Regions from separate parts of the Mesorhizobium sp. L-2-11 genome, predicted to be linked through region 1. Evidence: riboswitches for the same ligand, from Rfam matches in the RefSeq annotation. Region 1 holds a riboswitch; each other region holds the start of a gene.
The links. Region 1 has a riboswitch for cobalamin ahead of metE (5-methyltetrahydropteroyltriglutamate--homocysteine S-methyltransferase). Riboswitches for the same ligand answer to the same signal wherever they lie in the genome.

Region 1 (7,883 bases):
CTGCCGGTGATAGTCCGCCGCCAGGTAATCGAGCCCGCCAAGGACATCGGAGTGCTTCATCACCGCACGATTGCGCGGCGGTCGGCCCGGAGGTTCAGAACGGCCGCGCGCCTTTTCGTCGCATTCTACGGCGGTATCGGCCACTTGATGATCAATCCAGGTCGGTCGTCACAACGATATCGTGCACACGTCGCGAATTTCAAACCGAAGCAGGATTAATTGCCGCCCGAAGAGGGGCCTGCTGCAGGGCGGGCAGCGGATTGGCGGGATTAATCGTGTTTCAAGCTTGGGATGTGGACCCGAGCGACGCGTGGCCGTGTGGCCGATATCAAGAAGAAGACCAAGCGCTATCCCCTCCGATCTGACGCATGAGGAATGGTCGCGGATAAACCGTTCCTGCCGGGCGCGGCCAAGACCGGGCGCGCATGCTGCCAAAGGATTTCCCGCCCATATCGGTCGCGGTCGAGACGCCTTACGGACATGCCCACGGACTGCGCCAACTGGCTGGAACGTTCCCCGGCCTGACGGCGAAGCAGCAGGCGCCGATCAAGGCGCTGAACGCAGAATACGCCAAAACTCGAAGCCGAGGACGAGCGTGCCAACGAACTGCCGGCCGATGTTGACGAACGGCTACCAGGGGCGGCTACGGCTGCACTCATTGTCGGATCTTCGACGAAGTCGGACATCAGACACAGCGCTATCGGAGTGACCGCATTGTTCTGCAACGATTTTCTCATTTGGCACGACACATGCGGGGGCTATCCCGCATGAGCGCTCCGTCAATCTCGATTGATGCGAGCAGGATTCAATCAAGGCGCAGTGCGTCGCTTCTGAAGATCAAGGAGAGAAAAGTATGGCGAGAGCGCGAATTGGCGTGGCGCGGGCAATGACAGCGGCTGTCGTCCTCATCGTTGCGGGACAGGCCGGCGCGGCAGATGTTCATCAAGCCGCGAGCGTCCCGCAGGCAGAAGCCTGCGTCGCGGAAGCGCCAAGCCCCTGGCAGATCCGCCTGCGTGCGTTGGGGGTGATCACCGAGGATTCGGGCTATGTCAATGCGGTGCCCGGCTCCGGTCTTTCGTATTCGAACACCGTGACGCCGGAACTCGATATCTCATATTTCTTCACGGACAACATCGCCGCCGAACTCATACTCGGCACCACCTATGCCAACATCGATGGCCAAGGTGCGATCGGCGGGCTGGGCGAGGTCGGCAAGGTTTGGCTGCTGCCGCCCACGCTCACATTGCAGTATCATTTTACCGATTTCGGCGCCTTCGAGCCCTATATCGGCGCCGGCGTGAACTATACGATCTTCTATCATCAGCAAGTCGGCAGCGCCGATGATCTCAAGGTCAAGAACACATTCGGCGCCGCGCTGCAGGTCGGATTCGACTACATGGTGGACCGGCACTGGGGCGTCAACTTCGACGTGAAGAAGCTTTTCCTCAAGCCCGACTTCGACGTCACTGTCGCCGGCGCCAAGCTCACGGGCAAGGCCAAGCTCGATCCCTGGTTGATAGGCGCAGGTCTCACCTACCGCTTCTGAGGACGAAGCACGGGGCACTTTTCGAAGTCCGCGCGCGGATCTTCCGTGCCGAGAAGTGGACCCGCGATGGTTCTTAAAGGAGTTGTTGGCATGCGCGTAGAAAGCGATCATTGCGACGTGATCGGTGTGCCGGCCGCTCCCACGCAACTTGATCGTCTTTCTTCTGCGATTCTGCGGCAGGGGGGGATGGCGCGAGTGTCGCTGCCGGGCGATGTGGTGACCTGGGCGGCAGCCCGTCACCAGACGCTCAGGCAGATGCTTTCCGACCAGCGTTTCAACAAGGACTGGCGACAGTGGGGGGCGCTGCAGGACGGCGAGATTCCCGAGGATCATTCGCTGATCGGGATATGCAAAGTGGACAACATGACCACGGCGCACGGCGCCGATCACCGGCGCTTGCGCGGCCTGCTGTCCAGCAGCTTCGCGCCCAGTCGTATCGCCTTGCTGGCGCCACGGGTCGAACAATGCGTCGATCGACTCCTGGCCGAGATGGCGCAGCGCGGCGGCAGTGCCGATCTGATGAGCGAGTTCGCCGCTCCGCTGCCCACCAACGTGATCGCCGAACTGTTCGGTTTGCCGGACGAACAGCGCGAAGAGATCGTCGCGCTCACCTACAGCCTGGCCAACACCTCCGCCACAGCCGAAGAGGTGCGACAGACGCGGCAGCGCATCCCGGAGTTCTTCCGTCGCCTGATCGCGCTCAAGCGGGGCCAGCTCGGCGATGATCTGGCTTCGGCCCTGATCGTCGCGCGTGACAAAGGCGAGCTCGTTTCCGACACCGAGCTCATCGACATGCTGTTCATGGTGCTCTCTGCGGGCTTCGTGACCACCGCCGGCGTCATCGGCAATGGCGTGCTGGCATTGCTGACGCATCCGCAGCAACTGCACTTGGTGCGCAGCGGCCAAGTTCCGTGGTCACAGGCGATCGAGGAGATCCTGCGCTGGGGCAGCTCAGCGGCCAATCTGCCGTTCCGCTATGCCACCCAGGACGTGGAGATCGACGGATGCCTGGTCCGCCGCGGCGATGCCGTCCTGATGGCGTTCCATGCGGCGAACCGGGACGAAAAGGCCTTCGGTCCCGGCGCCAACAGGTTCGATGTCACCCGGCGGCACAACCCGCATTTGTCATTCGGCGAGGGGCCGCATTCCTGCCTGGGCGCTGCGCTGGCGCGCCTGGAATTGCGCTGCGCCTTCCCCGCGCTATTCGGGCGGCTGGAGGATCTGGCGCTGACCATCGCTGCGGAGGACGTCGTCTACATGCCGTCTTACGTCATTCGCTGCCCGCAGCGCCTGCCGGTCAGCTTCCGCCCTTCCGTCGCTTAGAGAGTGCGGCATTCACCCCGGATTCGGTGATTCTCGGTTCGCCGGGGTGGCTTGTCTCGCACGAGGGGGGCGAGCATGCCCGGTTACGCACGATCGTGGCGCCGGCCTTCAGCAATCGCAGGGTGAAGCTGCTCGCGCAGCAGGTCGAGGCGATCGCCGCGCAGTTGTTCGAGACGCTGGCGGCCCAGCCCCAGTCCGCCGACCTGAGGCGCCACCTCTCCTTTCCGCTTCCGGACATGGTTATCAGCGTGCTGATGGGCGAGTGCGCAAGCACGCTGAGCGAAGCCGAGCGGGAACAAGTACCGGGATTCCCGGCTGACCGTGACGACCTGGCCCGACTTTACGCCCTTTGAGCCCGGCGACCTCGATCTCATCCGGCGTCGCCGATGGGGACAAGGATCTCTCCGAGCCTGCACTGATAAGAGGCGGCATCGTAAGCGGCTTTGGGCGAAAGAGACCGATCAGCGCAAGGGCATTATTCGCATCATCACATAAACATCTCGTTATATGTATTGACAAGGAGCGAAGCTGCTGTGATTGTGCGCATGTCGTGGTTCTCCGCGCGGCACTGCTGTAGCGGAGCTAAGAGGGAAGCCGGTGCGATGCCGGCGCTGCCCCCGCAACTGTTAGCGGCGAGCCAAGCCCATTGGTGTCACTGAGGCGAACGGCCTCGGGAAGACGGGCAGAGGCTTTGACCCGCGAGCCAGGAGACCTGCCACGACGAACAACGTCCACGGGCGGGGTGTCTCGGTGGCCGCGGTAGCCTGGCTTCGTGCCGCCTGCTCGCGCGTTCCTTGTCCCCACGCCCCAACCATCGGGGTATGGCATGACTGTCTCTCAACAAATTCCAGTGGCAACGCTCGGCGTGCCGCGTATCGGTCGACGGCGGGAACTCAAATTCGCGCTTGAAAGCTACTGGTCCGGAAAATCTCCCGCTGCCGACCTGCTCGCGACGGCGAAGGCGCTACGCGCCGCCAGCTGGAGGGAGCAGCACGATCGCGGCGTGTCGAAAATCCCGTCCAACGATTTCTCGCTTTATGACCATGTGCTCGACACCGTCGCCATGGTCGGCGCCGTGCCGGCACGATACACCTGGACTGACGGCGAGGTCCCACTCGATACCTATTTCGCCATGGCGCGCGGCAACCAAGATCAGGCCGCTGATTGCGGACATGCCGGTGACGAGCATGCGGCCAACGGGCATGGCCTTGCCGCGATGGAAATGACCAAATGGTTCGACACCAACTATCACTACATTGTGCCGGAACTTACCGACGATCAGAGCTTTGCCCTCTCGTCGGCGAAACCGGTCGATCATTTCCTCGAGGCCAAGGCGCTCGGCATCCACACGCGCCCGGTCCTGCTTGGACCGGTTACCTTTCTCAAGTTGGCGAAGTCACCTGAGGAAGGTTTCAACCCTATCGCGCTCCTGCCACGGCTGCTGCCCGTCTACGAGGAGCTCCTGCGGAGGCTGAAGCTCGCGGGAGCCGATTGGGTGCAGATCGATGAGCCGGCGCTCGTGGTCGATCTGGTTCCCAATGAACGGGATGCGCTCCAATTCGCCTACTGCCGGCTGTCAAAAGCAGCACCGGAGTTGAAGATCATGGTCGCTACCTATTTCGGATCGCTGGGAGACAATCTCGAGACCGCAACTTCTCTGCCCGTGGCGGGACTGCACGTCGATCTCGTGCGCGCTCCAGAGCAGTTGGAGACCGTCGGCCGGCTCGCGCAAAAGGAACTTGTCCTGTCGCTCGGACTGATCGACGGCCGCAACGTCTGGCGCGCGAACCTGCCTGCCATACTTGACCGCATCAAGCCGATCGTCGCCGGCTGGCCGTTGGACCGCGTGGAGATCGCCCCGTCCTGCTCGATGCTGCATGTGCCGATCGACCTGGACATGGAGACGGCACTCGATGCGGACGTGAAATCGTGGCTCGCCTTCGCGGCGCAAAAAACCGACGAGCTGGTCGTGCTCGCCCGTGCCCTGGCTGAAGGCCGGGACGCGGTCGCCGCCGAACTAGAGGCGTCGGCTGAGGCTGCCGCCGTTCGCGCGACATCCGCTAAGGTGCATGATCCGCTCGTCGAAGGACGGGTCGCCAGCATCAAGGTCGGCATGACGCGCCGGAAGAGCGCATTCGACGTGCGCTCCAAGCTTCAGGGCGACACGTTTGGCTTGCCATCCTTCCCCACCACGACGATCGGCTCCTTCCCGCAAACAGCCGAGGTTCGCAAGGCGCGGGCAGCCCATGCCAAGGGCGAGCTGAGTTACGTCGACTATGAGGCCTTCCTGAAAAAAGAGATAGAAGCCGCCGTTCGCTGGCAAGAAGAGATCGGACTCGACGTGCTGGTCCACGGCGAATTCGAGCGCAACGATATGGTGCAGTATTTCGCCGAGCAGCTCCGCGGCTTTGCCTTCACGCAGCATGGGTGGGTGCAGAGCTATGGCTCGCGCTTTGTGCGACCCCCGATCATCATTGGCGATGTGTCGCGACAAAATCCGATGACACTACACTGGTGGCGATACGCCCAGTCGCTGACGCCAAAGCCGGTGAAGGGCATGCTTACCGGCCCGGTGACGATCCTCAACTGGTCCTTCGTCCGAGACGACCTTCCGCGCTCAGCCGTCTGCCGCCAAGTCGCGCTCGCCATTCGCGATGAAGTGAGCGACCTCGAAAAGGCCGGCGCCAAGATGATCCAGATCGACGAAGCCGCACTGCGCGAGGGCTTGCCGCTTCGTGAGGCCGACTGGGAAACCTATCTCGACTGGGCCGTCGAATGCTTCCGGCTGGCTTCAACGGCGGTTGGCGATGCGACCCAGATTCACACCCATATGTGCTACTCCGAGTTCGGCGACATCGTGGACGCGATTGCTGCAATGGATGCCGATGTGATCTCCATTGAAACCTCGCGCTCGCAGATGGAACTGCTCGATACGCTGCGAACCTTCAAGTATCCGAACGAGATCGGTCCCGGCGTCTATGACATTCACTCGCCGCGGGTCCCGGAAGTGGGCGAGATTTCCAACCTCATCATGCTTGCTCGCGATCGATTGCTGGATGGCCAATTGTGGGTGAATCCCGACTGCGGTCTCAAAACACGCAGATGGGAGGAGGTCCGCCCTGCCCTGATGAACATGGTGGCTGCGGCACGCGCAATTCGGGAAAAAGCGCAGACGGCGTAGGGCTCGGTGACACTCGCCGGCGGTGAGCGGCAACGCCACACACCGGGCATCCTTGGGGGAGTCTATCCGGCGCGCCCAAGGCAATCGCGCTGCCGGTGACGAAGCGCCTCGGCAAGCTTGGCCTGGCCGCGGCCCTTGTTACGGCGCGTCGAAGTCAGCTTTCCAGACGCCGCCGTTGGCTGGCGATCGAAGGAGGCTTGGCCTCAAATGAGCCGGCCAGAAACGAGACGGCTCACCGCCAGCCAGTTTCGGATTATTCCGTATTGGGATCATCCAGTGTCACTATCGTCTCCCCGACCTTGGTCGCCGAACCCCCCGGTCCCGACCATCGGGAGAAGCATCAGCGATCACGCGGCGCCGGTCCGCGGAGCGTGTTGCGGGAGATCGGATGCAGGGCCAAGCTGGGGCAAGGTTCATACGGTACTTCCGGAGACTTTTGAGGCGGCATCGACGCTCCACCATCTGCAGCGGGCCAATTCCCGCTCGATGGCTCCGTCTGCCTCTGGCTGCAATCACCATCACCGCGACGGCGAAGCCGAGCGGCCGCAGCTGGCTGGCGGACCCTTGTGCTTCGATGGTGGAAGATCAGGCGCCGGACCAGGAAAGCCGCCGCGGAAAGTGCGGTGTTGGCTTGCTCCTGGCGGAGCCGGCAGGGGTGTTCGGACCGCGCCCAATAGCGATGTGCAGATGGCCGAAATTCACGAGCGGCGTCCCAGATCTCAATCACTGCGCAGAATGCGTGCTTCGAGCGCGGCTGCGACAAAAGCTCGTCGAGCAGCTGGTGGATGGGTCTTACCGCGTAACACCTGCAGACAGGTGTCCATCGCTATCCTGCGTTTATCGGTCTCATGATGCAGATCCCGGAGCAAGATAGCGGCCGCGTCGTTGACGTCGAACACGACACGCTCCGAGCCGCGGCGGCTAAGCTGAACTACGACTGGCCTCTCAAATCTGATCAACCCGGTCATCCCCTCCTCCACAGCCACTACTCGGCAAACAGCGCGGGCCGCATTTCTTTACTCAGCCGAACGCGACCGCTGCATCGCGCCAATGAGCCTGGCCATTGGCGGGCAAGCGATCGCCATGAGCTGCGTCTGGCATGGTCAGCTTGCGTGCGATCTGCGGTTTTGCAGTTGGTGGTGAGGAACTGCTTCTCATTCGCGTGGTCTAACCGTGAAACCTGTGCATACTGCACTATTCGACGCGGCTCGCGCCAGTCTCAAACATGTCGTCGAAATCTACACCTGCACTTTTCCACTGCCCGATCTGCAGGCGGCGATCCACTGCATCGCGGAGGTTGAATCTTCCAAGATGGCGACCCGCTTCGCAAAGCCGAAAAAGGCATTGCGCGCCGTGCTTACCGGCTTGCGCCCATCGTATGCATCGTAGCATGCCCTCAGGGCGGCTTCGTGGATCAGGTCTCTGCGGTCTTCCGGCCATTCGTTGAGAAAATCGATTGCATCCGCAAGGCCAGCAATCTCTTGGATGATGTGCGTTGCGCGCTTCACAAAAAGGGGGCTGCTGAAAGCCTTAGCGTTCATTGGTTTCTCCCAACTTTCTAAATAGCCAATTTGCGGTGAAGAGGCGCCGCATCGACACGGCGACCCTGGCACAATGTGTTGTCAGGGCGATGACGGTTCAAGAGGAAGATCCGTGACGGCGACCGGGCGTGCAGCGATCCGCCAACACATCATGCAATGGCGTGGTTGCCATCAAAGGCGGTCGTCACTATTAAGCTATGAAGTGATTCATAACCGGCTAGTCTAATTCCGCAGGAGCGTTTTCATGACCGACGAAACCGAGAGCAAAGCCGACAACCTCATCGAACTCACC
Region 2 (7,883 bases), 770 kb from region 1:
GCAGGCCTCATCCGCACCGAACGTTACGGGGTTTAAGCGCCCCCACCTGTCAGACCTCAATTTCGAGCGCCGACAGCGGCCTTGAACAGCAGGCGAGAATAAAACCGTCGTCGATCTCGTGATCGAGGATGCCGCCATTGTGGCTCATCTCGACTGTGCCCGAGATCTTTTTCACCTTGCAGGTTCCGCACAGGCCGAACTCGCAGGCTGCAGGAATTCGTACGCCCGAAGCGCGCGCCGTCTGCAGCACGGTCTGGCCGGCAACGCAGTCGGCATCGACATCCGAAAGCGAAAAGCGGATCGGCGTTGCGGCCTCGACAGGTACCTCGATCCCGCCCCCTGCCGGCCCACCTTCTGCCGGCGAACCGAACGGGGCCGGTATTTCCTCCACCCTTGGGGCCGCAAAGCTTTCCTGATGATAGTTGGCCATGTCGAAGCCGGCCCCCTCCAGCATCTGCCGCACGGCGCGCATGAACGGGTCGGGGCCGCAGCAGAAAATTTCGCGCTCGCGAAAATCGGGTGCCAGCAGCGGCAGCCGTATCGCGTCGATCCGGCCCATATGGCCGAACCAGCCCTCACGGCTGGACCGCTCCTCGATCATGAAACCGAGCGTCAGGCCAGGCATGCGGCTGCCGAGCAGCTCGAGCTCCTTGCGGAAGATGATCTCCTCGGGCTTTCGTGCACAGTTGACGAAGCCGACATCGGTCCATGGCGCGCAGTCGTTTAGCCAGCGCAGCATCGACATCATCGGCGTCACGCCGGAACCGGCCGAAATGAACAGATACTTGGCGGCGGGATGGCTGTGCAGCGAAAAGTCGCCCGCCGGCCCATAGGCCTTCACGTGAACGCCGGGCTTCAGATTGTCGAACATCCAGCGTGTGCCGAAGCTGCCGGCCTGCGCTTTCACCGTCACCGCGATCGAGAACGGCCGCGACGGTGAGGACGACAGCGTATAGGTCCGCATCAACGGGCCATCGGTGGTCGGCAGTTCCAGCGTCACGAACTGCCCCGGTCTGTAACGGAACCATGTCTGGTTGTCAGAGCGGAAGGTGAAGGTCTTCACCTCAGGCGCCTCGTCGCTGACGCCGATGACTTCCAGCACCTGGAGCCTGTCGTTCCAGGGCGCCATGTCGTCGAGATGTCGGTAGAGCCCAAGGTCCGTCATCGCATTCATCCCGTTGATCCCGCTCAGGCGACGCTGCGCAACGCCGGACGGCCGTCCTCGGCAAGGCGCGGCCCGATGAAGGAGGCGTACCATTCGACGAACTGGATGACGCCGCCCTCATGCAGTTCCGAATAGGGGCCGGGCTCGTAGGCCGGCGACAGTATGCCGAAGGCGTTTTCCTCGACGATGCGACGGTCCTGGTCGTTGGTCTCGGTCCAGACATGGGTAAGCTCGGCGAGGTCGTAATCGACGCCCTCGACCGCGTCCTTGTGGACGAGCCATTTGGTGGTGACGGCCGTTTCCGTGGCGCTGATCGGCAGCACGCGGAAGGTGACGGCATGATCGCCGAGGACATGGTTCCAGGTCGTCGGATAGTGATAGAGCAGCAGCGAGCCGATACGGTCGGTCGAAACGCTGTCGGAAAGGTGCTTCTTCACCGCGCGTCTTCCCGTCATCGTATAGCTGACGGCGTCGCGCAGCAGCGGTGCGCGGGTGGCGCGATACTGCCCGGCCGGATCGATGCGGAACTTGCTCGGCAGGCCTGCCGCCTCGCATTTCGCCCAGTGCGCGAGCATTTCCGGATCGCTGTCGGCACCCTGCACCCCGGTCACGGTCGGCGCTTCCGGGAATGTCTTGCAGAGTTCCGGATGGTTGCCGGCGCAATGGTAGCACTCGCGGTTGTTCTCCCAGACGAGCTTCCAGTTGCCCTTCTCGACGATGGTCGATTCGAAGGCGATTTTTGCCTCGCGCAGCCGGTGGGGCAGGAGGTAAGGCTCGATCATGGCGCGCATTGGCGCGAAGTCCGCCGGCTCGTTGGCCAGGCAGATGAAGATATAGCCGCCGACGCTTTCGCAAGCCACCGGCTTCAGACTGAACTGGCTCTTGTCGAAGCCGTCTGCCATCTGGCGAGCAAACAAGAGACGGCCGTCCAGCTCGTAGGTCCACTGGTGATACGGGCAGACGAGCTTCGCCGCAGTGCCCTTGTCGGCATTGCAGACACGGCTGCCGCGATGCCGGCAGGAATTGTGGAAGGCATTGACCTTGCCTTGCTGGTCGCGGACCAGCACGAGCGGATAGTCGCCGATCTGGGCGGTGATGTAGCTGCCAGGTTTCGGCAACTCGCAATCGTGGCCGATGAACAGCCAGTCGCGATACCAGATCAGCTCCATGTCGAGCTTGAAGAAATCTGGATCGGTGTAGAAGGGCTGCTCAAGCGAATAGCCTTGCCTGCGGCCGTGCAAGAGCCTCAGCATGTCGTTGCGCGCGTCCATGTCCTGTCCTCGTGTAAGGACTGAACTGGTGGTGATGGAGGGAGGACCGCTTGCACGCCGGCGACAGGGCCGGACATGCATCATCCACCTCTTGACCGCCCACCGCGATCAGTCGAGTCTAAAAATCTCGGGCTGGTTTCCGGGCTCTGGAGTGTCCTTGCGGACCCATCGCGACACCTTCCCAGGCTTGTGGCCCAGTGGTCTCCCGTTGCGACTTGAACTCCACCACCGTTGCGGGGGCAGCGCCGGGTTCTGACCGGCTTCCCAATTCTCCGCTTCGTCGTCACCAAGCGGCACCTGAGATGGCGCGATCTAATCATGCCGGCCGGCTGACTGTCGGCATGAAAGCGACATCGTATCCATGCGGCGCGACACCGCCGGCGAAACCTACAGGTTTATACCTGCAGGGCTGAAACCTCACTTTTGTCGGCAGCCATTGTCGGCTGCCGTGACATCCAATCCGAGCCGCGGCGGAAACCAGGAAGGTTAACAGTTTATAAAAGTGACTGTTAGCCGCTTCTAAAATCGAACCGAACGGTTCGTTTCTGTTGACAATGCGTGCAGCACGCCGTGAACGCAGGTCCGCCAATCCGTCAAATCATGAACGGCTAATTTGGCATAAGCGATTGAAAATAAGATATAAAATCAATTCGGGGATGTCTCTGGTACAATTTCAAGGTGTAGATTCTTGGTCCACACGGAACAACTTCGTGATTGGAATCCGCCGAATGGCCTTCCCACGTTGGGGCTGTCCGAACAACGCGCGTCCTCCCAAGACACGCCGCTAGACGGACGGAAAACTAAGATACTGGAGTACCAAAAAATGAAAAAGATCGCTCTCGCTGCCGTCGCCGCTCTGGCCATCACCGGCAGCGCCTTTGCCGGCAGCGACCATTATGGGTCAGACGGCCTCAACCAGCCGGCCGCTGCGGTCGACAGCGACTCGTATACGGCTTCGACTCGGAATTCGGCTTCGGCGCAGAACCCGGTTCCGGCTGACGAGAAGCCCGTTCACGGCAGCGACCGTAACCTGTTCGGCAACAACTAACAGTTCGTCCAGGCAATGATCCCGAAAATGGAACGCGGTTTTCGAACAAAGAGCATGGTCAAACAAACAGCTGCGGCGGCATTTGCCCGCCGCGCTGGTGGAATCAAGAAAATCCAGGAGTTTTGAAATGAAGAAGATCGTTCTTGTCGCCGCCGCTTTTTTGATTGCTGCCGGCAGCGCCTATGCCCGCAACGACAACGTTGGCGGAACCGACATCAACAAGCAGGCGACCGTCAACGTCGACAACACGCAGACGTCTTCGGTGCGCAATACCGGCTCGCCGGTCTACAAGCTGCTCAACTCGTCGGGCGACGTACAGAAGTCCGCCCCGCAGGGCGGCGACCGGAACCTGTTCGGCCGCTGACAGCGACCGGAACGAACAAGAGCGGCGGGCTTGCCCGCTGCTCTTGTTTGAGGGCTCGCCAAAAAAACTTTCATCAGTTCGGCCGCCGCTCTCAGGCTGCCTTTGCTTCCGCTTTGTGGAGCGTGAATGAATGTCCGTCGGCGTCGAAAATATGCAGGTCGCCGGCATCGGCATTCAACCGCAGCGCGGCACCCCGCTTGACCTCGACATTGCCTGGCAGCTTGGTCACCAGCGGCAGGTCGGCGCGGCCGATGTCGACATAGACGAGCTGGACCTCGCCGAGCTGCTCGACATAGTCCACCGTTCCCTCGAAAAGATAATCTGCGCCGGTGGCGATCATCAGATCCTCCGGCCGCACGCCGAAGCTCACCGAAGCGCCCGTCGCCGAGGCTGGCGTGGCGATCGGCACCGTCGCCTTGCGGCCGCCGACATGGCTGACGATGGTCGGGTCGCCTGATTTGTCGATCGTCGCCGGCAGGATGTTCATGGCCGGCGAGCCGATGAATTGGGCGACGAACAGATTGCCGGGTCTCTTGTAGAGCTCCATCGGCGTGCCGACCTGCTCGATATGGCCCTCCTTGAGCACCACGATGCGGTCGGCCAGCGTCATCGCCTCGACCTGGTCGTGGGTGACGTAGATCATCGTCGTAGCAGGCATCGATTCCTTGAGCTTGGCGATCTCGATGCGGGTGGCGACGCGCAGGGCCGCGTCGAGATTCGACAGCGGCTCGTCGAACAGGAAAACTTTCGGGTTGCGTACGATTGCGCGGCCGATGGCGACGCGCTGGCGCTGGCCGCCCGACATCGCCTTGGGCAGGCGGTCGAGATATTTGGTCAGCTGCAGGATTTCCGCCGCCTGGCGCACCCGCTTGTCGATCTCGGCCTTGCTCTCCTTGCCGATTTTCATCGAGAAAGCCATGTTGTCGTAGACGGTCATGTGAGGATAGAGCGCATAGGACTGGAACACCATGGCGATGCCGCGCTTCGACGGCGGCACGTCGTTGACCACCTCGCCATCGATCTTGAGCTCGCCGGAGGTGATTTCCTCAAGCCCGGCGATCGACCGCAGCAAGGTCGACTTGCCACAGCCAGAAGGGCCGACGAAGACGATGAACTCGCCCGACTTTATGTCGAGGTCGATGCCGTGGAGAATGTTGAGATTGCCGTATGATTTCTTCACTTGCCTTAGCGTGACATCGGCCATGGGTTCCCTCCAGTGAATTGCCAATTCAATCGATACGACCGAACCAGGCGCCGTAGCCGCCGAGGCGGATAGAGCCGGCGTCAGTCTGTCCCGAAAACCCGTGCCCCGGCAAGGGCTGCAGCGAGCGTCCGCCGAGATTGACTTTGGCCGGTCGGCTGCCGAGATTGAAGGCGCAGACGATCTGCTCATTGCCCTCGCGGCGCGTGAAGGCGACCGTATCGCCCTGGCTTTCGATGAACTCGATGTCGCCCTTGGCCAGCGCCGGATGCAGACGGCGGAAAGCGAGAAAGCGCCGGTAGTGTTCGAGCAGCGAGCTGTCGTCGCCCTGCTGCACATCGACCGCCTGCGAAAGGTGCTTGGCGGGCACGGGAAGCCAGGGCTTTGCCGTGGAGAAGCCGCCATTGCTGTCGGCGCCATTCCAGACCATCGGCGTGCGGCAGCCGTCGCGGCCCTTGAATTCCGGCCAGAACCGGATGCCGTAGGGGTCCTGCAGGTCCTCGAATTGCAATTCCGCTTCGCCAAGACCGAGCTCCTCGCCCTGATAGATGCAGACCGAGCCGCGCAGCGACATCAGCAGCGCCGAGATCACCTTGAGATAAGCGGTCTGGTCGGCCTCGCCGGCTGCCCAGCGCGAGGCAGTGCGCATCACGTCGTGGTTGCAGAAGGCCCAGCACGACCAGCCGTCGCTGGCGACCTCGCCAAAGGCTTCCAGCACCGAACGCACCTTTGCCGCGCTGATCTTTTCGGGCGCCAGGAAGTCGAATGAATAGCACATGTGGACGCGCTTGCTGCCGGCGGTATAGGCCGCCACCACCTCCAGTCCGCGCTGCGAATCGCCGACTTCGCCGACCGCCGCCGTCGCCGGATATTCGTCGAGCAGAGCGCGGAAGCGTTCGAGGAAGCCGAGGTTCTCGGGGCGGCTCTTGTCGTAGAGATGGTCCTGGTAGTTGTAGGGGTTGACGGAAGGAGCGGTCTGGTCGTTGCGCTGTTCGGGCGGCAGCGGCGGATTGTCCTCGAGGCCCTGGCTGTGGAAGTAGAAATTGATGGTGTCGAGGCGGAAACCGTCGACGCCGCGCTCCAGCCAGAAGCGGGTGACATCGAGCAGCGCGTCCTGGACCGCGCGGCTATGGAAGTTGAGATCGGGCTGCTCGGCCAGGAAATTATGCAGGTAATATTGCTGGCGGCTGGTGTCCCACTGCCAGGCCGAGCCGCCGAAGATCGACAGCCAGTTGTTGGGCGGCGTGCCGTCGGGCTTGGCGTCGGCCCAGACATACCAGTCCGACTTGGGATTGGTGCGGCTCGAGCGGCTTTCCCTGAACCACGGATGGACATCGGCGGTATGCGACAGCACCTCGTCGATCATCACCTTGAGCCCGAGCCTGTGCGCCTCGGCGGTCAGGGCGTCGAAATCGGCAAGCGTCCCGAACATCGGATCGACGTCGCAATAGTCGGACACGTCGTAGCCGAAATCCTTCATCGGCGACTTGAAGAACGGCGAGATCCAGATGGCATCGACCCCGAGCGCCGCGATATAGGGCAGCCTGCCGATGATGCCCCTGAGGTCGCCGATGCCGTCGCCATCCGAGTCCTGATAGCTGCGCGGATAGATCTGGTAGATCACGGCACCTCGCCACCAGTCGCGGTTGACGGCGGTGTCGGGGCTCAACGTCGCTTTCACAGCGGATTGCATGATCTCAACCTCCCTTCACCGAGCCGGCGAGCAGCCCGCGGACGAAATAGCGCTGCAGCGAGAAGAACACGATCAGCGGCACGACAATGGTGATGAAGGCCGATGTCGTCAGGATCTCCCAGTCGCCGCCGCGCGAGCCGAGCAGCGCGTTGAGCTTGGCGGTCAGCACGATCTGGTCGCCCTCGGTGCCGAGGAAAACCATCGCGACCAAAAGGTCGTTCCACACCCACAGGAACTGGAAGATGGCGAAGGAGGCAAGCACCGGGAACGACAGCGGCAGCACGATCTTGACGAAGATCTCGAAATCGCTGGCGCCGTCGATGCGCGCCGATTCCATGATTTCGCGCGGCAGGCCGGCAATGTAGCTTCTCAGCAGATAGATGGCGAAGGGCAGGCCGAAGCCGGTATGTGCCAGCCAGATGCCGAGATAGGTTTTCGACGGCACGCCGAAGAAGCTGCCGACGCCGTTGTAGAGTTTCAGCAGCGGGATCAGCGACATCTGCAGCGGCACGACCAAGAGCCCGATGATCACCGCGATGAGCAACGCCCGGCCGGGAAAGCGCATCCAGGCCAGCGCATAGGCGGCGAACGCCGCGATCAGGATCGGGATGACCGTCGCCGGAATGGTGACGGTCAGCGAATTCATGAAGGAGCGGCCGATGCCCTCCGAAAACAGCACCGTATTGTAATTGTCCGTGGTGAATTTCGGTGGTGCCGACGAGGCGTAGTAGACGCGCTGCCCACGCTCGCCCTCGAACGGCTTGGTCGAGGTCATGATGAAGCTGCCATCGGCGTTGAGCTGCAAGGTTTCGCCGTCGCCGAGATCGGCCGTCGTGCCGGCGGGGTATTGCGTCGGCGCCGACGACTTGACGCCAAAGGCGCTGATGTCGCGGGCCGGATCGTCGCCGAAGATGTTGCCCTCGAGGACGAACTTACCGTCCTTCTCGACTTGCGCCGAGGCGGGTGGCAGCCGGCCCGCTTCCGTCTGGGTGGAACTGGCGAACGAGTTCCACCAGCCCGAGGCGATGATCTGGTCCTTGTCGCGCAGCGACGAGACGAGAATGCCGAGCGTCGGGATCGTCCAGATCGCGACGAAGATGAAGACCGCGATATGGACGCCGAAACGGCTGGCAAAGGACTT
Region 3 (7,883 bases), 3.1 Mb from region 1:
CTCAAGGGGGGAGATTGGCAGCTCCGCCGACGGCTCGCGTTCTGCGGCTTTGGAGATTGGCGAAAGCGGAGATGAGGGCGCAATCTCCCCCCTTGAGGGGGAGATGTCCGGCAGGACAGAGGGGGGTGCCTCGCGCGAACCTGTTTCATCTTCCGCCTTGCCCCATGCCATCTCAACGGCAGCGATAGCAGCCGGCGGCAATTCCTTTGAGAAGGTCAGATAGTCCTCCAACCTCAACCCTTCGCCACCACACTCCAGCATCTCCAGCAATTCACGCGGCGTTTGCGGAATCCCTTCAACGGCATAGCCCTGTTCGCTCAGGTCATGCAGCATCGCCAGCACGCTGGACGGGACGTCGAGGCCGACGGCGTAGCCGGTGCGGCCGGGGGCGCTTGGATAGTTTGGGATCAGGATGGCGAGCTTGCGTTTTTCGCGCGGCGTGCGCTGCAGGCGCACGAACGCCTCGACACGGTTCGCCACCTGCGCGACGCGGTCCGGCTCCGGTCGGTTGGCGAAGGCGCGGAAAGCCAATGCGGGATCGACCTCGCTCTCTCCCTTGAAGGAAATGGCGCCGGCAAGGATGCGGCCGTCGAGTTCGGGGAGCACGACATGCATGGCGAGGTCGGCAGGCGCCAGGCCGCGCTGATTGTCTTGCCAGATATCGCGGCGTGTCGTCGCGACGATGACCTGGAGGACAGGAACGCCGGCACGGTCGAACAGGGTTTCGACGCCGGGCTCAGCACCCGAGGCGAACGCCGTCGCGGTGATGATGGCGGCCGGCCTCAGCGCGGCAAGCGCGGTCTCGACAAAGGCCAGGGAGGCCGGGTCCTTGAGGCTGGAGACGAAAATGGGGACGGGGATGATGCCCCGCGCGCTCAGCGCTTCAAACAGCGTGTCGATCGGCGCGACATCGGCGGCGAGCAGCATCGAGCGATAGAACAGAATGGGCACGACAGGCGCGCCTACGCAGGTATTGTCGGCGTCGAGCTCCGTCCCACCCCCCTCTGTCCTGCCGGACATCTCCCCCGCAAGGGGGGAGATTGTGCTGCCATCGATGTTTTCGCCAATCGCAGATACTGAAGATAGCTCCGACGAAATAGGAGATGCGCCGGCGTTGGTGACGGCAGATCTCCCCCCTTGCGGGGGAGATGTCCGGTAGGACAGAGGGGGGTGTGACGGAGCGCCGATATTCGAAAGGTCCGGCTTTTCCACGACACCGCGTCCCGGTTGATAATAACCCGCCTTCGGCACGCTGACCGGCTCAACGTCCGCCGCATCCCGGCCCGCCAGCCGCGCCAGCCTCCACACCAGCGCCGTCATATTCTCCGGGCCGCCCTCGCGGAAATAGCCGAGCAGGGCGTCGAGCTCCTGGCGCGGCAGCGTCGAGCCTTCGATCAGTCGCAAATCCTCGTCGTGACTCTCGCCGGGCAGCAGCGCCAGTTTTATGCCGTGCGCGCGGGCGGTCGAGGCGAGCTGGTCGCAGCCGTAGCGCCACCAGTCGTAACCGCCGAGGATGCGAACCAGAACAACCCTGGCGTGCCGGGCGACACTGTCGATCCACAGGTCGACGGACATCGGGTGGCGCAGGTCGCGCAACGCCGCCAGCCGCATCGACGGCAGACGGTCCGCGTCTGCCTGCCACGCTGCCGCCAGTCCGGCCAAGTCGCTGTCAGTGAAGGACAGCGCCACGACATCCGCAGGCGTCTGCCTGAGGTCGACAGGCTCGGCGAGATCGTCGAGCGAGGCGGATGTGGTGGTGAGGATGTGCATCGCGGCTCGTGCCTGTGCTCAGCCGGCGAGGATACGCTCGATCGCCGGGCGGTTCAGCCCTTTCAGGCCGATGACGACGAGGCGCGAACGGCGATCGTCTTCAGCGGTCCAGGCGCGGTCGTAATAGTGGTTGACGCGCGGGCCGACGGCCTGCAGCAACAGCCGCATCGGTTTGCCGCCGACTTCGACGAAACCCTTGACGCGCAGCACGTTTTCTTCCGCCGCCGCCGTGGCGACGCGCAAAGCCAGCTCATCGGGATTGACGATCGACGGAATGTCGATGACGAACGAGTCGAAATCGTCGTGCTCGTGGTCGAGCTCGTCGTCGTGATGGGTCTTGCGGTTCTCGATATCGTTCTCGACGGCAAGGCCAAGGCCAAGCAACACGGAGGGATCGACCTTGCCCTGCGAGGCCGGCACGATCTTTACCGCGCGGGCAACATGTTCGCCGATGATGGCATTGGCGCGGGCCGTGCCGGCGGCGTCCATCAGGTCGCGCTTCGACACTATGATCAGGTCGGCGCAGGCGAGCTGGTCCTCGAACACCTCCTCGACCGGATCGTCGTGGTCGAGCGTTTCGTCCTGCGCGCGCTGCGCCTGCAGGGCGTCCATGTCGTTGGCAACGCGGCCTTCGGCCAGCGCCGGTCCGTCGACCACGGCAATGACGCCGTCGACCGTCACCCGGCTCTTCACCGTCGGCCATTGGAAGGCCTGGACCAGTGGCTTGGGCAGAGCCAGGCCGGAGGTTTCGATCAGGATATGGTCGACCCTCGGCGTCAGCGACAGGATCTGGTCGAGCGCCGGGACGAAATCGTCGGCGACGGTGCAGCAGATGCAGCCATTGGCCAGTTCGACGATGTTTTCCTCCGGACAAGTGTCGATGCCGCAGCCTTTCAGGATCTCGCCGTCGATGCCGATGTCGCCGAACTCGTTGACGATGATGGCCAGCCGTTTGCCACCGGCGTTTTCGAGCAGATGGCGGATCAGCGTCGTCTTGCCGGCGCCGAGGAAGCCGGTGACGACGGTGCAGGGCACGCGCGAGATGGAAGCGATCATATCTGGTCCTTCAAAAGGTCGAGGGGAGGGATGCGGGCAACGAGGCCGCGCTTCAGGCAATCGGGGCGGCCGCGCCATGGAATGAGGCCGTCGGTCGAGGTGGCGAAGAGCCTTGCACCGACGACCAGATCGGCGCCGCTGGTCGCGGTCAGGTCGCCAAAGACATAGCTCCAGCAACCGTCTCGCAGGATAGCGGCGCTGAGGCGGCGCTTGCAGTTGCCGAGGCATTCGACGCTGCGGATACGGATGTTTTCGCCCGAGGCGGCGCGGCGCGTGTCTTCGGCCAACAATTCGCCGGCGCGGGGATGGCTGTCGGAGCCGGTCTCGTCACGGCAGGAGGCGCAGACGATCACGGTGACGTCCGATAGAGCATCACCATCGCCGGACAATACGCCCGCTGTCTCAGCCGGAAAACTGCTGTCGCGTTCCAAATCAGGCTCCTTGCCCGGAAAACCCGCCAGGCGATCGGATTCTTTTGTCCTAGACGGCAGGTCTCCTGGCTCGCGGGTCATCGCCTTGGTGCCGCCTTCCCGGGATTTTCCCAGTGGTTTTCGGCCTAGGCTCGTCGCTTACAGTTGCGGGGACAGCCGCGGATTTGAAATCGGGATTTCGCACCGCATTCCCTCTTGGCTCCTCCCTTTGCCGAGAGGAGACCGTCTGAACCGGATTTAGGCTTGTGCGGGCAGTCGTGTCAACGCACGTCTACGACGCTGGCGAGGGAAACGCTTCAGGGCAATTTTCGATGTCGGCGCTGCCCCTCATTGCCCTGCCGGGCATTTCTCCCCGTATAGTGACGGGGAGAAAAAGCTGGCCGCAACAGCGGCGCCCCTTCCTGCAACGCTGGTGATTGGCGAAACCATCGATGACAGCGTCCCTCTCCTCGTCACTATACGGGGAGAGGATGCCGGCAGGCAGGTGAGGGGCAGCGCCGACATCGGCAAACCCTTACGAAACCGCGACATCCGCCAGCGCCGAACCCAGGTCCCCCGCAGGTGTCACCTCGATGCGTTCGAGGCCGAGCCAACCCTGCATCAGCTGCAATTCCTCGAAAAGTTCGGCGGCGGTTTGCGGCGGGGCGCCGGGCTCGGCATAGGCGGCATGGACGCGCAGCACGCCGGCCGGGCGGTCAGCCCTAAGGTCGATGCGCGCCACGATCCCTTCGCCGAGCAGGAACGGCAGCACATAATAGCCGTACTGGCGCTTTTCGGCGGGGGTGTAGATCTCGATGCGATAGCGGAAGTCGAACAGTCTTTCCGTGCGCGCCCGCTCGAAGACGACGGGATCGAACGGAGCGAGCAGCGCACGCGCCTTGATTTTGCGCGGAAAACGGGCGTCCTTGTGGAGATAGGCTGGCTTGCTCCAGCCTTCGACGCGAACCGGCAAAAGGTCGCCGGCCTCGACCAGTTCCTCGATGCGGCCCTTGATGTCGGCGGGGGAGAGCCGGAAATAGTCGCGCAGGTCGCCTGCTGTCGCGACGCCATGGGCGCGGGCGGAAATGCGCAGCAATTCGCGGTGCGCATCCTCGGGCGAGGGCACCGGCAGGCTGAGTATCGCCGGCGGCAGCACGCGCTGCGGCAGATCATAAAGCCGCTCGAAGCCGCGACGCGACGCCGTGGTGATGCGGCCGGCCCAGAACAGCCATTCGAAAGCGTGCTTGGCGTCGCTCCAGCCCCACCAGCCGCCGGAGCCTTTTTGGCCTCCTTTCTGGTCTCTCAGGGCCGAAGCGGCGATCGGGCCGCGTTCGACGACCTCGCGATAAATGTCTTCGATATAGGCGGCGCGCTCGCGGCCCCACTTGGCCAGCCCATTGTACATTTCCTCACCGCGCTCGGCCCGTTCCATGCGCCAGCGCATCAGCGGATAGGTTTCGACCGGCAGAAAGGAGGCTTCGTGCGCCCAATATTCGAAGACTTTGCGCTTGCGCGTCACCGCGGCGTTGTCGAGCAGGGCGAGCGGGTAGGGGCCAAGCCGCGAATAGAGCGGCATATAATGGGCGCGCACCACCGCGCTGACGGAATCGATCTGCAGCAGGCCGGTCCGGGCAAGCACACGCGCCAAATGGCGGCGATCAGGCGTTCTGCCGGGGCGAGGATCGGCAAACCCCTGTGCGGCAAGCGCGATGCGCCGGGCCATGGCGAGCGAGATTTTTTCCTTCATGCAGACGGCACTCTGTCGGCGTTCGACCAAAGGTGGGAGCGATGATTCCGCCATGCTAGCAGGGTTTTGGCGGCATCCATGTCAGGAGAGTAAAGTGGAGTAAAAAGTGAAGGAAATCAAACAGGAGCGGATCGGACCAGTTTATCCGGATATGCCGTCGAGCACCCCGAGTTTTGAACAAGGTTTGACTTGCTTCGCCGAAAGCCCTGCGCTAACCCTCGCCGCGTTGCAGCATAGAGCCCCCTAAAACGGTTCAGTGGTTAAACTGTCACGCTTCCGCAAGTGGGTCCGGTGCTGTAATCAGAGTGGATTGGCCGCCAACGGAAAGCCGCAGCATGAACGCATTGTTGAGTTCGTACCTGCCCATCGTCCTGTTTATCGGCGTGGCGCTGGTCGTCGGCCTGGCGCTGCTAGCCGCACCCTTTCTGGTGGCCTACCGCAATCCCGATCCGGAAAAGCTTTCCGCCTATGAATGCGGCTTCAACTCGTTTGACGATGCCCGCATGAAGTTCGACATCCGCTTCTACCTGGTGTCGATCCTGTTCATCATCTTCGATCTGGAGGTGGCCTTCCTGTTTCCGTGGGCGGTGTCTTTCGGCCAGATCGGCATGCTTGGGTTCTGGTCGATGATGGTGTTTCTGGCGGTGCTGACCATCGGCTTTGCTTATGAATGGAAGAAAGGAGCGCTGGAATGGGATTGAGTGACAATTCCGGCACGCTCGTCGCGCCGAAGCCAAAAGGCATTCTCGACCCAAGCACCGGAAAGCCGGTGGGGGCGAATGATCCGTTCTTCCTCGAGATCAACAACGAGCTTGCCGACAAGGGCTTTCTCGTCACCTCGACCGAGGCGCTGATCACCTGGGCGCGCAGCGGCTCGCTGATGTTCATGACTTTCGGTCTTGCCTGCTGCGCGGTCGAGATGATCCACACCTCGATGCCGCGCTATGACTCGGAGCGGTTCGGCGTTGCGCCGCGCGCGTCGCCGCGCCAGTCCGACATCATGATCGTCGCCGGCACGCTGACCAACAAGATGGCGCCGGCGCTGCGCAAGGTCTACGACCAGATGCCGGAGCCGCGCTACGTCATCTCGATGGGCTCCTGCGCCAATGGCGGCGGCTACTACCACTATTCCTATTCGGTGGTGCGCGGCTGCGATCGCGTCGTGCCGGTCGACATCTATGTGCCCGGCTGTCCGCCCAGTGCGGAAGCGCTGCTCTACGGCATCCTTCTGCTGCAAAAGAAGATCCGCCGCACCGGCACGATCGAACGGTGAGCGGGATGATGAGCCTGAATGAACTCTCGACCTATCTCGGCGAGAAGCTGAGCGGCCGGATCGGCGATGCGGTGTTTGCCTATGGCGAACTCACCATCTCGGTCGAGCCGCACGATCTGATCGAGGTGGTGAGCTTCCTGCGCGACGATCCAAAATGCCAGTTCATCTCGATCATCGACGTCTGCGGCGCCGATTATCCATCGCGGGCCAAGCGCTTCGACGTCGTCTATCACCTGCTGTCGCCGAAGCAGAATATTCGTATCCGCATCAAGGTGCAGGCGGACGAGGAGACGGTGGTGCCGTCGATCACCGGCGTTTATCCCGGCGCCGACTGGTTCGAACGCGAGACCTACGATCTTTATGGCGTGCTGTTCTCTGGCCATCCCGATCTCAGGCGGATCCTGACCGACTACGGCTTCGAAGGTCATCCGCTGCGCAAGGATTTCCCGCTGACCGGTTTCGTCGAAGTGCGCTACGACGACGAGGCCAAGCGGGTCATCTACGAGCCGGTCGAGCTGAAGCAGGAATTCCGCAATTTCGATTTTCTCAGCCCTTGGGAGGGGACGGATTACGTGCTTCCGGGGGATGAGAAGGCGAAACAGTGAATGGTGAATAGTGAATGGTGAATGGACGAGACGCCGGAAGCTATACGAGACTATCGCGATCTCATCGTCTGGAAAGAGGCGATGGATATCGCCGAGGAAGTCTATGTTCTGACGCGCGGGTTTGCGCGAGAGGAATTGTATGGAATGACGGCTCAGATGCGCCGTTGCGCCGTCTCGATTCCGGCGAATATCGCGGAAGGATTTGGCCGCGCGCAACGACGGCCGTTCATTCAGTTTCTTCGCATCGCACAAGGTTCGTTGAAGGAACTGGAAACACATACCATGCTTTGCGTACGGATCGGGCTGTTGTCCCAGGAGCAGGCAGCAAAGCTGGAGCCACGCTACACAAGACTCGGCAAGAGGCTGGTCTCGTTTGTCCGGTCGCTGGACCAGGATGGGACACGAGCTTGACCATTCACCATTCACCATTCACCATTCACTCATCGCCAAGGGCGATCCATGGCTGAAACCTCCGTCCGCAACTTCAATATCAACTTTGGGCCTCAGCACCCCGCTGCCCATGGTGTTTTGCGGTTGGTTCTAGAACTCGACGGCGAAGTCGTCGATCGCGTCGATCCGCATATCGGGCTGTTGCATCGCGGCACCGAGAAGCTGATCGAAGCCAAAACTTATCTGCAGGCCGTGCCCTATCTCGACCGGCTCGACTATTGCGCGCCGATGAACCAGGAGCATGCTTTTGCGCTTGCCGCTGAGCGGCTGCTCGGCATCGAGGTGCCGAAGCGCGGCCAGCTGATCCGCGTGCTCTATTGCGAGATCGGCCGCATCATGTCGCACATCCTCAATGTGACGACGCAGGCCATGGACGTCGGCGCGCTGACGCCGCCGCTTTGGGGTTTTGTCGAGCGCGAAAAGCTGATGGTGTTCTATGAGCGGGCCAGCGGCTCGCGCATGCATGCGGCCTATTTCCGGCCCGGCGGCGTCCACCAGGACCTGCCGCAAAAACTGGTCGAGGACATCGGCGAGTGGATCGATCCGTTCCTGAAATCGCTCGACGACCTCGA
Region 4 (7,883 bases), 1.7 Mb from region 1:
CCGGCCAGGAAAGCGTCGAGCTTGCGATGGTTCCACAGCGCATAGGCAAGAATGGTGCCCGCGCCAAGAGCAGCCAGCCCGACATTGTCCCATCGCGCCAGGCCGAGCCCGCCCATCGTCCAGAACAATACCGAGTGAGCGGCGCGCTGGTCTCCGGCGAAGACGAGATAGTTGGTCAGGGCGATGAACATGAAAGAGACGGCAAGCCCGGCCAGTATCAGCCGTTCGGGTCCTTGCCCCCTCACCCGCGAAACCAGCAACAGCACGATGCCGGCCGCCAATATGCCGCCGGTGAAGGCGGCAACCGGCAACGTCCAGATGCCGAAATGATCACCAAAAATGGTGATGACGGAAACAGCACCCGCCGCGGCGCCCGAGGACAGGCCGAACAGGAACGGATCGGCGAGGTCGTTGCGCGTTACCGTCTGCAACAGCGTGCCGATGACGCCCAGCCCGGCGCCGACACAGATCGCCATGATCGTGCGTGGCAGCCTGAGATCCACGACGATCTTGGCAACCGGGATCTTGGCAACCGGGATATTGCCGACCGGGCCGGGCACGAGGTTTCCGTCCAGTCCGGCCGCATGTCCGAGCGCAGCAATCACGTCGCTCAACGCTATGACCGTCGATCCATAGGCGATCGACAGCAAAGCAAGAGCGGCGATCGCTGCTGCCCCTGCTGCCATGGCCAATTCGAATGCCCTGTGGCGCAAGCTCAAAAGGCTTCCGGGTGCATCGCCCTGGCGATCTTGGCGATCGCCTCGATGTTGGCTGGTCCAGGCGTCAGCTCGGCATAGCGGAGCGCGACGAAGCGCTCGTTCCTGACCGCATCGGTCTCCTTCATCGCCGGATGGACCTTGAGGAGTTCGAGCAGTTTCCTGTAGCCGCCGCCGTCCTGATAATCGAGCAGGATCAGGAACTGCGGATTGCGGGAAGCGACCGTTTCCCAATCCGTATTGCCCCAGCTCGTCTGCATGTCGGCCATGATGTTGTCGCCGCCGGCAGCGGCGATCATGGCGTTGGGGATCGCGAACTTGCCGGATGTGAACGGTTTGTCTTCGCCGGAATCGTAGAGAAACACCCGCGTTCCCTCGCGGTCGCCAATCTTCGCCATGATTTCGGCGAGCTGCGTTTTCCAGCCCGAAACAAGTTTTTTCGCCTCGGCTTCCTTGCCGAAAATCTTGCCCAGCTTTTCGATGTCGCCATACAGCAGGTCCATCGAAGCGGCGGGGCGGTTGGTGTCGAGATGGACGCAGCTTTCCGTCAGCACCAGCGTCTTGATGCCGTGCGGGGCCAGCGTATCGGGCGTCACCTCGCCGCCCGGCTTCATGCCGTAGTACCAGCCGGCGAAAAAGAAATCGGGCTCGACAGCGACGAGATTTTCGAGCGTCGGATACTTTGGCGCAAGTTCCGGGATCGCGCCCTGCTCGGCCTTGAATTCCGGACCGACCTTGTACCATCCGGTGATGCCGGTCAGGCCGACGATCGACGGTTGCAGCCCCAGCGCGAAGGCCATCTCGGCCATGTTCATATCCTGGATGACGGCGCGCTTCGGCGCGGCGTCGAACGTCAGCGGCGTGCCGCAGCTGTCGACCGTTACCGGGAAAGCGAAGGCGGTCTGGGCAAGCAGGAGGGAGGTAAAAGACAGTGCCAGGCGTTTCACGAATGCTGCTCCTTGGTTAAATCAGGGAAGGCACGGTTTGGAACGTCGAACACCGTGAGTTCGCGGTCTTCGGTCGGATGGCGCAGCCGAAGCACGTCGACGCCGAAAATCTCGCGGATCAACTGCTTGGTCAGCGCCTCGCGCGGACCGGCGAACGCCTGCAGGCGGGCAGCGTTCATCACCGCGACCCTGGTGGCAAATGGCGTGACCAGCGACAGATCATGCAGCACCGCCACGACGGTCATGCCAAACTGCGATACGAGTTCAAGAAGTTCGCTGCGGGCGCGCGGATCGAGATGATTGGTCGGTTCGTCGAGGAACAGGATTTTGGGCTCCTGGGCGATGGCGCGCGCCAGTTGGGCGCGTTGCCGCTCACCACCGGACAGCGAGCCGATCGTGCGGCCGAGCAGCGGCAGCAGGCCGGTTCTGCGAAGCGCTTCGGCGACGATGTCGCGTTGCTCGCTTCTGCGTCGCAAGCCGGCATGCGGGACCCGCCCAAGCCCGACATAATCGATTACGGCAAGCCGCGGATCAGGCTGATCGGTCTGGCCGACGACAGCCATGTGCAGAGCCCGCTCGGCGGCCGAGAACGTCTCCAGCCGGCGCCCGCCAAACCTCACATCTCCCGCGCTTGGCCGCAGCGTACCGCACAGCATGCGCAGCAGCGTCGTCTTGCCGGCGCCGTTTGGGCCGATGATGGCGAGGCGGTCGCCCGCCGCCACCGAAAGGCTGACCGCACTGACCAGGCGCTGGCCATTCGCCGTCGCGTTCAGTTCACGCGCTTCAAGAAGAGGCTGGGAGGCGTCCACTTACCGTCACTTTCTCCAATGGCGACGGAAGGAAGCGAACCGGCCGACAAACCGATGTCCACGTCTCCTCCCGGCACACCCCGTCCGGTCAACTCATGCTGATGGCAGGTCTCCTGGCTCGCGGGTCCTTGCGCCATCCAGCCTTCCCAGCCTTGCCGGCCAGTGGCATTTCGGATTTTGCTCGCCGCTTACAGTTGCGGGGGCAGCCACGGCCTCCATCCGAAGATCTCACCGTGTTCCCTTTTCACCCCTTGCCTTTCGACTCGGGGACCATCACCTTTCCACCGTAGATTTCCGCCGACCGCGTCGCAATGGTTTTGATTGGGCTCGCACCATGATGCGCGGTCGTTCGCATATGTAATGATATTACATATCAAGCGCTACTCTCTGCTGTCAACACCGGCATACCTGTGCTCCGGTTTTTCCCGGATGCCCAATTCAACGACCTTTCAATGGACCAGCGTGGAAGAGGTCGGTCGCCAAAACATCGGAAAATTTTCAGAATCCGATCGGGATTTCAGCGTCCAAAAAGCCGAATGAAAGCGTGCTGGTGAACGGGCCAATTGACCCCATGTTTTCGCGCCAGGGCGCCCGGCCCGTCTCCAGTCAAGGATCATTGCCGGCTGTCGCGCCCGTTCCGGCGCCGGCCGCAACATGGATAGGAGACAACATGACTGCCGCATTCCACAGCAGGTTGAAACATGGCCTCGTCGGCGTATCGATCGCGGCGCTCGGCTGCGCCGCTGCCGTCACCTGGTACGCCGCCAAGGGCGAGGCCGCGACTGCAAAGCCGGATGTGCCGGAAGCGAAGCTGGTCAAGGCCGTGACGGTGAAGCCGGAACCGCAGGCAGACAGTCGCATCGCCATCGGCGAAATCCGCCCACAGCGCGAAAGCGACCTCGGGTTCCGGCTCTCCGGCAAGCTCGTGCAGCGCACGGCAGCAGTAGGCCAGATGGTCAGGAAAGGCGAAGTGCTCGCCCGGATCGAGGACCAGGATTATCGCAACCGCTTGCGTAGCGCCGAGGCCGATGTCGCGGCGGCGCAGGCCGTGCTGGTCGAGGCGAGTGCCGCAGAGGTCCGCCTCGGAGCACTGCTTGCCAAAGGCTTCACGACGCGCGCCAGCTATGATGCGACGTTGAAGAACCTCCGCTCGGCGCAAGCCAAGCTGGACTCGGCAAAGATTGGCTTGGAGATGGCCAGGGATCAGCTCGCCTATACCGAACTGCACGCGGATTTCGACGGCGTGGTGACGGCGACTGGCGCTGAGGAAGGCCAGCTCGTCAATGTCGGGCAGATGGTCGTGCGCATCGCCGATCCGCAAGCCCGCGACGCCGTCTTCTCGATCGCCGAGGCAGCTTTCTCGAATGGCCGCAGGGCCGGGCATCCGCCGGAGATCATTGTCTCGCTGCTCAGCAACCCGGCGATCTCGACATCCGGCGTCATCCGCGAGGTGTCGCCGGTGGCCGATGCCGCTACCCGCACCTTCCAGGTGAAGGTTTCGCTGCGCAACGCCCCGGATGAAATGCGCTTTGGCAGCAGCGTCGCGGGCCGTGTCAACGAATCCAGCGCGCCTGTCGTGATGCTGCCGGGAAGTGCGCTGTTCGACAAGGACGGCAAGCCGGCCGTCTGGATTGTGAGCGCTTCGTCGGCGGTCGAGCTGAAGCCAGTCGTCATTGCCCGTTACGAGACCGAGCGGGTCGTCGTCAGCAGCGGCCTGGCCGAAGGCGACGTCGTCGTAACCGCCGGCATCAACCGGCTGCGCGAACACGAAAAGGTTCGCATTGCTGCAGGAGAAGCCAGATGAGCCCGTCACAAACGAAAGTGCTGATTGCCGGCGCCGGACCAACCGGGCTGACGCTTGCCCTCTGGCTCACCCGTCTCGGCGTGCCGGTCCGCATCTTCGACAAGGCCGCAGGTCCGGGCGAGACATCGCGCGCGCTCGCCGTCCAGGCCCGCACGCTCGAGTTCCACCGCCAGATCGGCATCGTCGAGGACGTGCTTGCCGCCGGCGTGCGGCTGGAGCAACTCACCGTGCGCACGCCGGCCGGCATCGCCGCAAGGCTGCCGCTCTCCGACTTCGGCCGCGGCATCAGCCCGTACTCCTTCGCATTCGCGCTGCCGCAAGACATTCACGAGCGCATCCTGATCACGCATCTCGAGCGCGCCGGGGTTCGGGTCGAGCGCAACACCGAACTGGTCGCCTTCGAGGACAGGACCAGTTCGGTTGTCGCCACATTGCGCAGTGGCGGTGTGACCGAGACAGTCTGTACCGCCTATCTCGTCGGTTGCGACGGCGCTCGCAGCACCGTGCGGCATGGGCTAAATATCGGCTTCCCGGGTGGTACTTACGAACAGGCCTTCTACGTCGCCGACGTGACGGGCAGCGGCGCGGTCACCCGCAACGGCATGGACACCACGGTCAGCGCTTACGGTTTCGCGATCGCCATGCCGGTCAGGCAATCCGGTTCACTGCGTCTGATCGGCATCGTGCCGAAGGCGCATGAAGCCGATGAGACGATCACCTTCGAGGCAATCCGCGCCGATGTCGAGCGCGACACCGGCATCAAGGTCAACGAAGTCAACTGGTTCTCGACCTACCGCGTCCACCACCGCGTTGCCGAACGCTTCCGCGTCGGCCGCGTGTTCCTCTGCGGCGATGCCGGCCACATCCACAGCCCGGCCGGCGGCCAGGGCATGAACACCGGCATGGGCGATGCGGTCAACCTGGGCTGGAAGCTCGCTGCCGTGGTTCAAGGCCGTGCCGATCAACGCCTGCTAGACAGCTACGAGCCGGAGCGCATCGCCTTTGCCCGGAAGTTGATCGAGAGCACCGACACGGCGTTCCGCTTCATCACCAGCCGCTCGCGCCTGGTCGGCCTGTTTCGCCGCTATCTGATGCCAAAGATCCTGAACGTCCTGTTGCACACGTCGTTCGGCTCGCGCGCCTTCTTCGGCCTGATCTCGCAGGCCGCGATCCAGTACCGTTCCGGGCCGATCAGTTCAGGAACGGCCGGGAAAATCAGCGGCGGCGACCGCCTGCCCTATGTCCTCACCGCCAGCGGCAACAATTTCGAGCCGCTGCGCTCGCTGGACTGGCAGGTGCATGTCTATGGCGCGGCGAATGCCGAGTTCCGGGCGATGCTGGCTCCGACCGGCATCCCGATCCACAGCTTCGCCTGGTCCGACATGGCCAAAGCTACGGGCCTGCATCGCGACGGTGCCTATCTGGTGCGGCCCGACGGCCATGTCGCGCTGGCCTCGCCGGTGCAGGAGGCAGCAGCGTTCCAGCGCTATCTAGCAGCGCTCTCGCTCCGGCCGAGGCTGGCCGAGCGCGCGCCCTACCGGGTTGCAGGCACCATGCACAGCCTGGCCTGACAGTTGCTGCGCCCGCCGACCCGCGGGCGCAGCACCGACCGACCTTCAACAGCACAACGTAGCCGGCGTCGGCCGGCCGCGCGCCAGACTGCGCGCGACATCAAGGAGTTGCATCATGACCAGATTCAACCTTTCCGAATGGGCGCTGCGCCACAAGAGCTTCGTCATCTACCTGATGATCGCGGCCGCGCTCGCCGGCATGTTCGCCTATACGGGCCTCGGCCGCGAAGAGGACCCGCCCTTCACCATCAAGACCATGGTGGTCAAGACTTTATGGCCGGGCGCCACGACCAGCGACACGGTCGAACAGATCACCGACCGCATCGAGAAAAAGCTCGAGGAGCTTCCCAACCTCGACTACGTCAAGAGCTACACCAAGCCCGGCGAATCCGTGGTCTTCGTCAACCTGAAGGACACGGTGACGGCCGATCAGGTGCAGCCGCTCTGGTACCAGGTGCGCAAGAAGCTCGACGATATCAAATCGACGATGCCTTCAGGCGTCCAAGGCCCCTTCTACAATGACGAGTTCGGCGACACCTATTCGCTTATCTACGCGCTCACCTCCGACGGCATCAGCCATCGTGAGCTGAAGGACCTGGCCAGCAGCCTGCGCGCCGGGCTGCTGACGGTGCCCGACGTCGCCAAGGTCGAGTTGATCGGCCAGCAGGACGAGAAGATCTATCTCGAATTCTCGACGCAGAAGGTCGCCGCACTCGGGCTCGACGTCGGCACGCTGTCGCAGGCGCTGCAGGCGCAGAACGCGCTGACCCCGAGCGGCACGGTCGATGCCGGCCCCGAACGCATCGCCATCCGGGTCTCCGGCAGCTTCACCTCCGAGGAGAGCCTGAAGGCGATCAACTTCTATGCCAACGGCCACTATTTCAGGCTGGGTGATATTGCCGAGGTCAGGCGCGCCTATTCCGACCCGCCACAGCCGATGTTCCGCTTCAACGGCAAGCCGGCTCTCGGCATCGCCATCTCGATGACATCAGGCGGCGACGCGCTTGCGCTCGGCGAGAACGTCAAGGAAAAAATGCACGAGATGGCGGCCGAGCTGCCGCTCGGCGTCGAGCTCGGCCTGGTCGCCGACCAGTCGCATGTGGTCGAAGAATCCGTCGGCGAGTTCACCAAGAGCCTTGGCGAAGCCATCGCCATCGTGCTCGCCGTCAGCTTCCTGGCGCTCGGCTGGCGTCCAGGCATCGTGGTGGCCGTCGCCATCCCACTGGTGCTGGCGATCACCTTCGTCACGATGGAGTATTTCGGCATCTCGCTGCAGCGCATCTCGCTCGGCGCGCTGATCATCGCTCTCGGCCTTCTGGTCGACGACGCCATGATCGCGGTCGAGATGATGATTTCCAAAATGGAGGAAGGCTACGACCGGATCTCGGCCGCCACCTATGCCTACACCTCGACCGCTTTCCCGATGCTCACCGGCACGCTGGTGACGATTGCCGGCTTCGTGCCGGTCGGCTTCGCCAAGAGTGGCGCCGGCGAATACTGCTTCTCGCTGTTCGCGGTCGTTGGCATAGCGCTGATCGTTTCCTGGGTCGTCGCGGTGCTGTTCACGCCACTGACCGGCGTCGTCCTGCTGCCCGAGCGCATCAAGGGTCATGGCAGCTACAAGCCGTCGCGCCTGGCGCGCGGCTTCCGCGTGCTGCTCGAAACGGCAATGCGGGCGAAGTGGCTGGTACTGTCGGCGACCGCCGGGCTGTTCGCGCTCTCGGTCGTGGCCATGGGCTTTGTCGGTCAGGAGTTCTTCCCGAAATCCGACCGGCCCGAAATCATGGTCGATCTCACCTTGCCGCAGACGGCGTCGATCAAGGCGACCGACGAGGTCGTGGGCCGCGTCGAGAAGCTGCTCGCCGCCGATCCCGACATCGAGCACTGGAGCTTCTATGTCGGCCAGGGCGCGGTCCGCTTCTACCTGCCGCTCGACGCGCAGCTCGCCAACGACTTCTTCGCCCAGGCGGTGGTCGTGACCAAGGGCCACGCCGTGCGCCAGGCCGTGATCGATCGGCTGGAAAAGTCGCTGTCCA

Region 2: linked by a shared signal. The riboswitch ahead of JG739_RS01535 (aromatic ring-hydroxylating oxygenase subunit alpha) and the one ahead of metE (5-methyltetrahydropteroyltriglutamate--homocysteine S-methyltransferase) in region 1 are both predicted to bind cobalamin.
Region 3: linked by a shared signal. The riboswitch ahead of JG739_RS14925 (DUF1636 family protein) and the one ahead of metE (5-methyltetrahydropteroyltriglutamate--homocysteine S-methyltransferase) in region 1 are both predicted to bind cobalamin.
Region 4: linked by a shared signal. The riboswitch ahead of JG739_RS21825 (ABC transporter ATP-binding protein) and the one ahead of metE (5-methyltetrahydropteroyltriglutamate--homocysteine S-methyltransferase) in region 1 are both predicted to bind cobalamin.

The regions. Positions count from the first base shown of each region.
Region 1 is NZ_AP023257.1:6,212,771-6,220,653, forward strand. It holds gene JG739_RS29555 (AraC family transcriptional regulator) at 1-144, opposite strand, end outside; gene JG739_RS29560 (OmpW/AlkL family protein) at 887-1,546, shown strand; gene JG739_RS29565 (cytochrome P450 family protein) at 1,637-2,869, shown strand; partial or broken gene JG739_RS29570 (cytochrome P450) at 2,875-3,129, shown strand; cobalamin riboswitch at 3,404-3,603, shown strand; gene metE (5-methyltetrahydropteroyltriglutamate--homocysteine S-methyltransferase) at 3,720-6,050, shown strand; gene JG739_RS29580 (DUF982 domain-containing protein) at 6,770-6,949, opposite strand; gene JG739_RS29585 (DUF982 domain-containing protein) at 7,289-7,591, opposite strand; gene JG739_RS29590 (MucR family transcriptional regulator) at 7,836-7,883, shown strand, end outside.
Region 2 is NZ_AP023257.1:332,124-340,006, reverse strand. It holds gene JG739_RS01545 (FAD-binding oxidoreductase) at 1-36, shown strand, start outside; gene JG739_RS01540 (hybrid-cluster NAD(P)-dependent oxidoreductase) at 50-1,165, opposite strand; gene JG739_RS01535 (aromatic ring-hydroxylating oxygenase subunit alpha) at 1,189-2,436, opposite strand; cobalamin riboswitch at 2,550-2,752, opposite strand; gene JG739_RS01530 (DUF680 domain-containing protein) at 3,260-3,484, shown strand; gene JG739_RS01525 (DUF680 domain-containing protein) at 3,612-3,848, shown strand; gene JG739_RS01520 (ABC transporter ATP-binding protein) at 3,940-5,052, opposite strand; gene bglA (beta-galactosidase BglA) at 5,078-6,742, opposite strand; gene JG739_RS01510 (carbohydrate ABC transporter permease) at 6,747-7,883, opposite strand, start outside.
Region 3 is NZ_AP023257.1:3,110,926-3,118,808, forward strand. It holds gene JG739_RS14915 (cobaltochelatase subunit CobN) at 1-1,770, opposite strand, end outside; gene cobW (cobalamin biosynthesis protein CobW) at 1,789-2,826, opposite strand; gene JG739_RS14925 (DUF1636 family protein) at 2,823-3,257, opposite strand; cobalamin riboswitch at 3,296-3,499, opposite strand; gene JG739_RS14930 (winged helix-turn-helix domain-containing protein) at 3,772-4,983, opposite strand; gene JG739_RS14935 (NADH-quinone oxidoreductase subunit A) at 5,319-5,684, shown strand; gene JG739_RS14940 (NuoB/complex I 20 kDa subunit family protein) at 5,675-6,256, shown strand; gene JG739_RS14945 (NADH-quinone oxidoreductase subunit C) at 6,262-6,861, shown strand; gene JG739_RS14950 (four helix bundle protein) at 6,883-7,272, shown strand; gene JG739_RS14955 (NADH-quinone oxidoreductase subunit D) at 7,321-7,883, shown strand, end outside.
Region 4 is NZ_AP023257.1:4,549,832-4,557,714, forward strand. It holds gene JG739_RS21815 (FecCD family ABC transporter permease) at 1-686, opposite strand, end outside; gene JG739_RS21820 (ABC transporter substrate-binding protein) at 716-1,663, opposite strand; gene JG739_RS21825 (ABC transporter ATP-binding protein) at 1,660-2,472, opposite strand; cobalamin riboswitch at 2,559-2,762, opposite strand; gene JG739_RS21830 (efflux RND transporter periplasmic adaptor subunit) at 3,143-4,276, shown strand; gene JG739_RS21835 (FAD-dependent monooxygenase) at 4,273-5,847, shown strand; gene JG739_RS21840 (efflux RND transporter permease subunit) at 5,963-7,883, shown strand, end outside.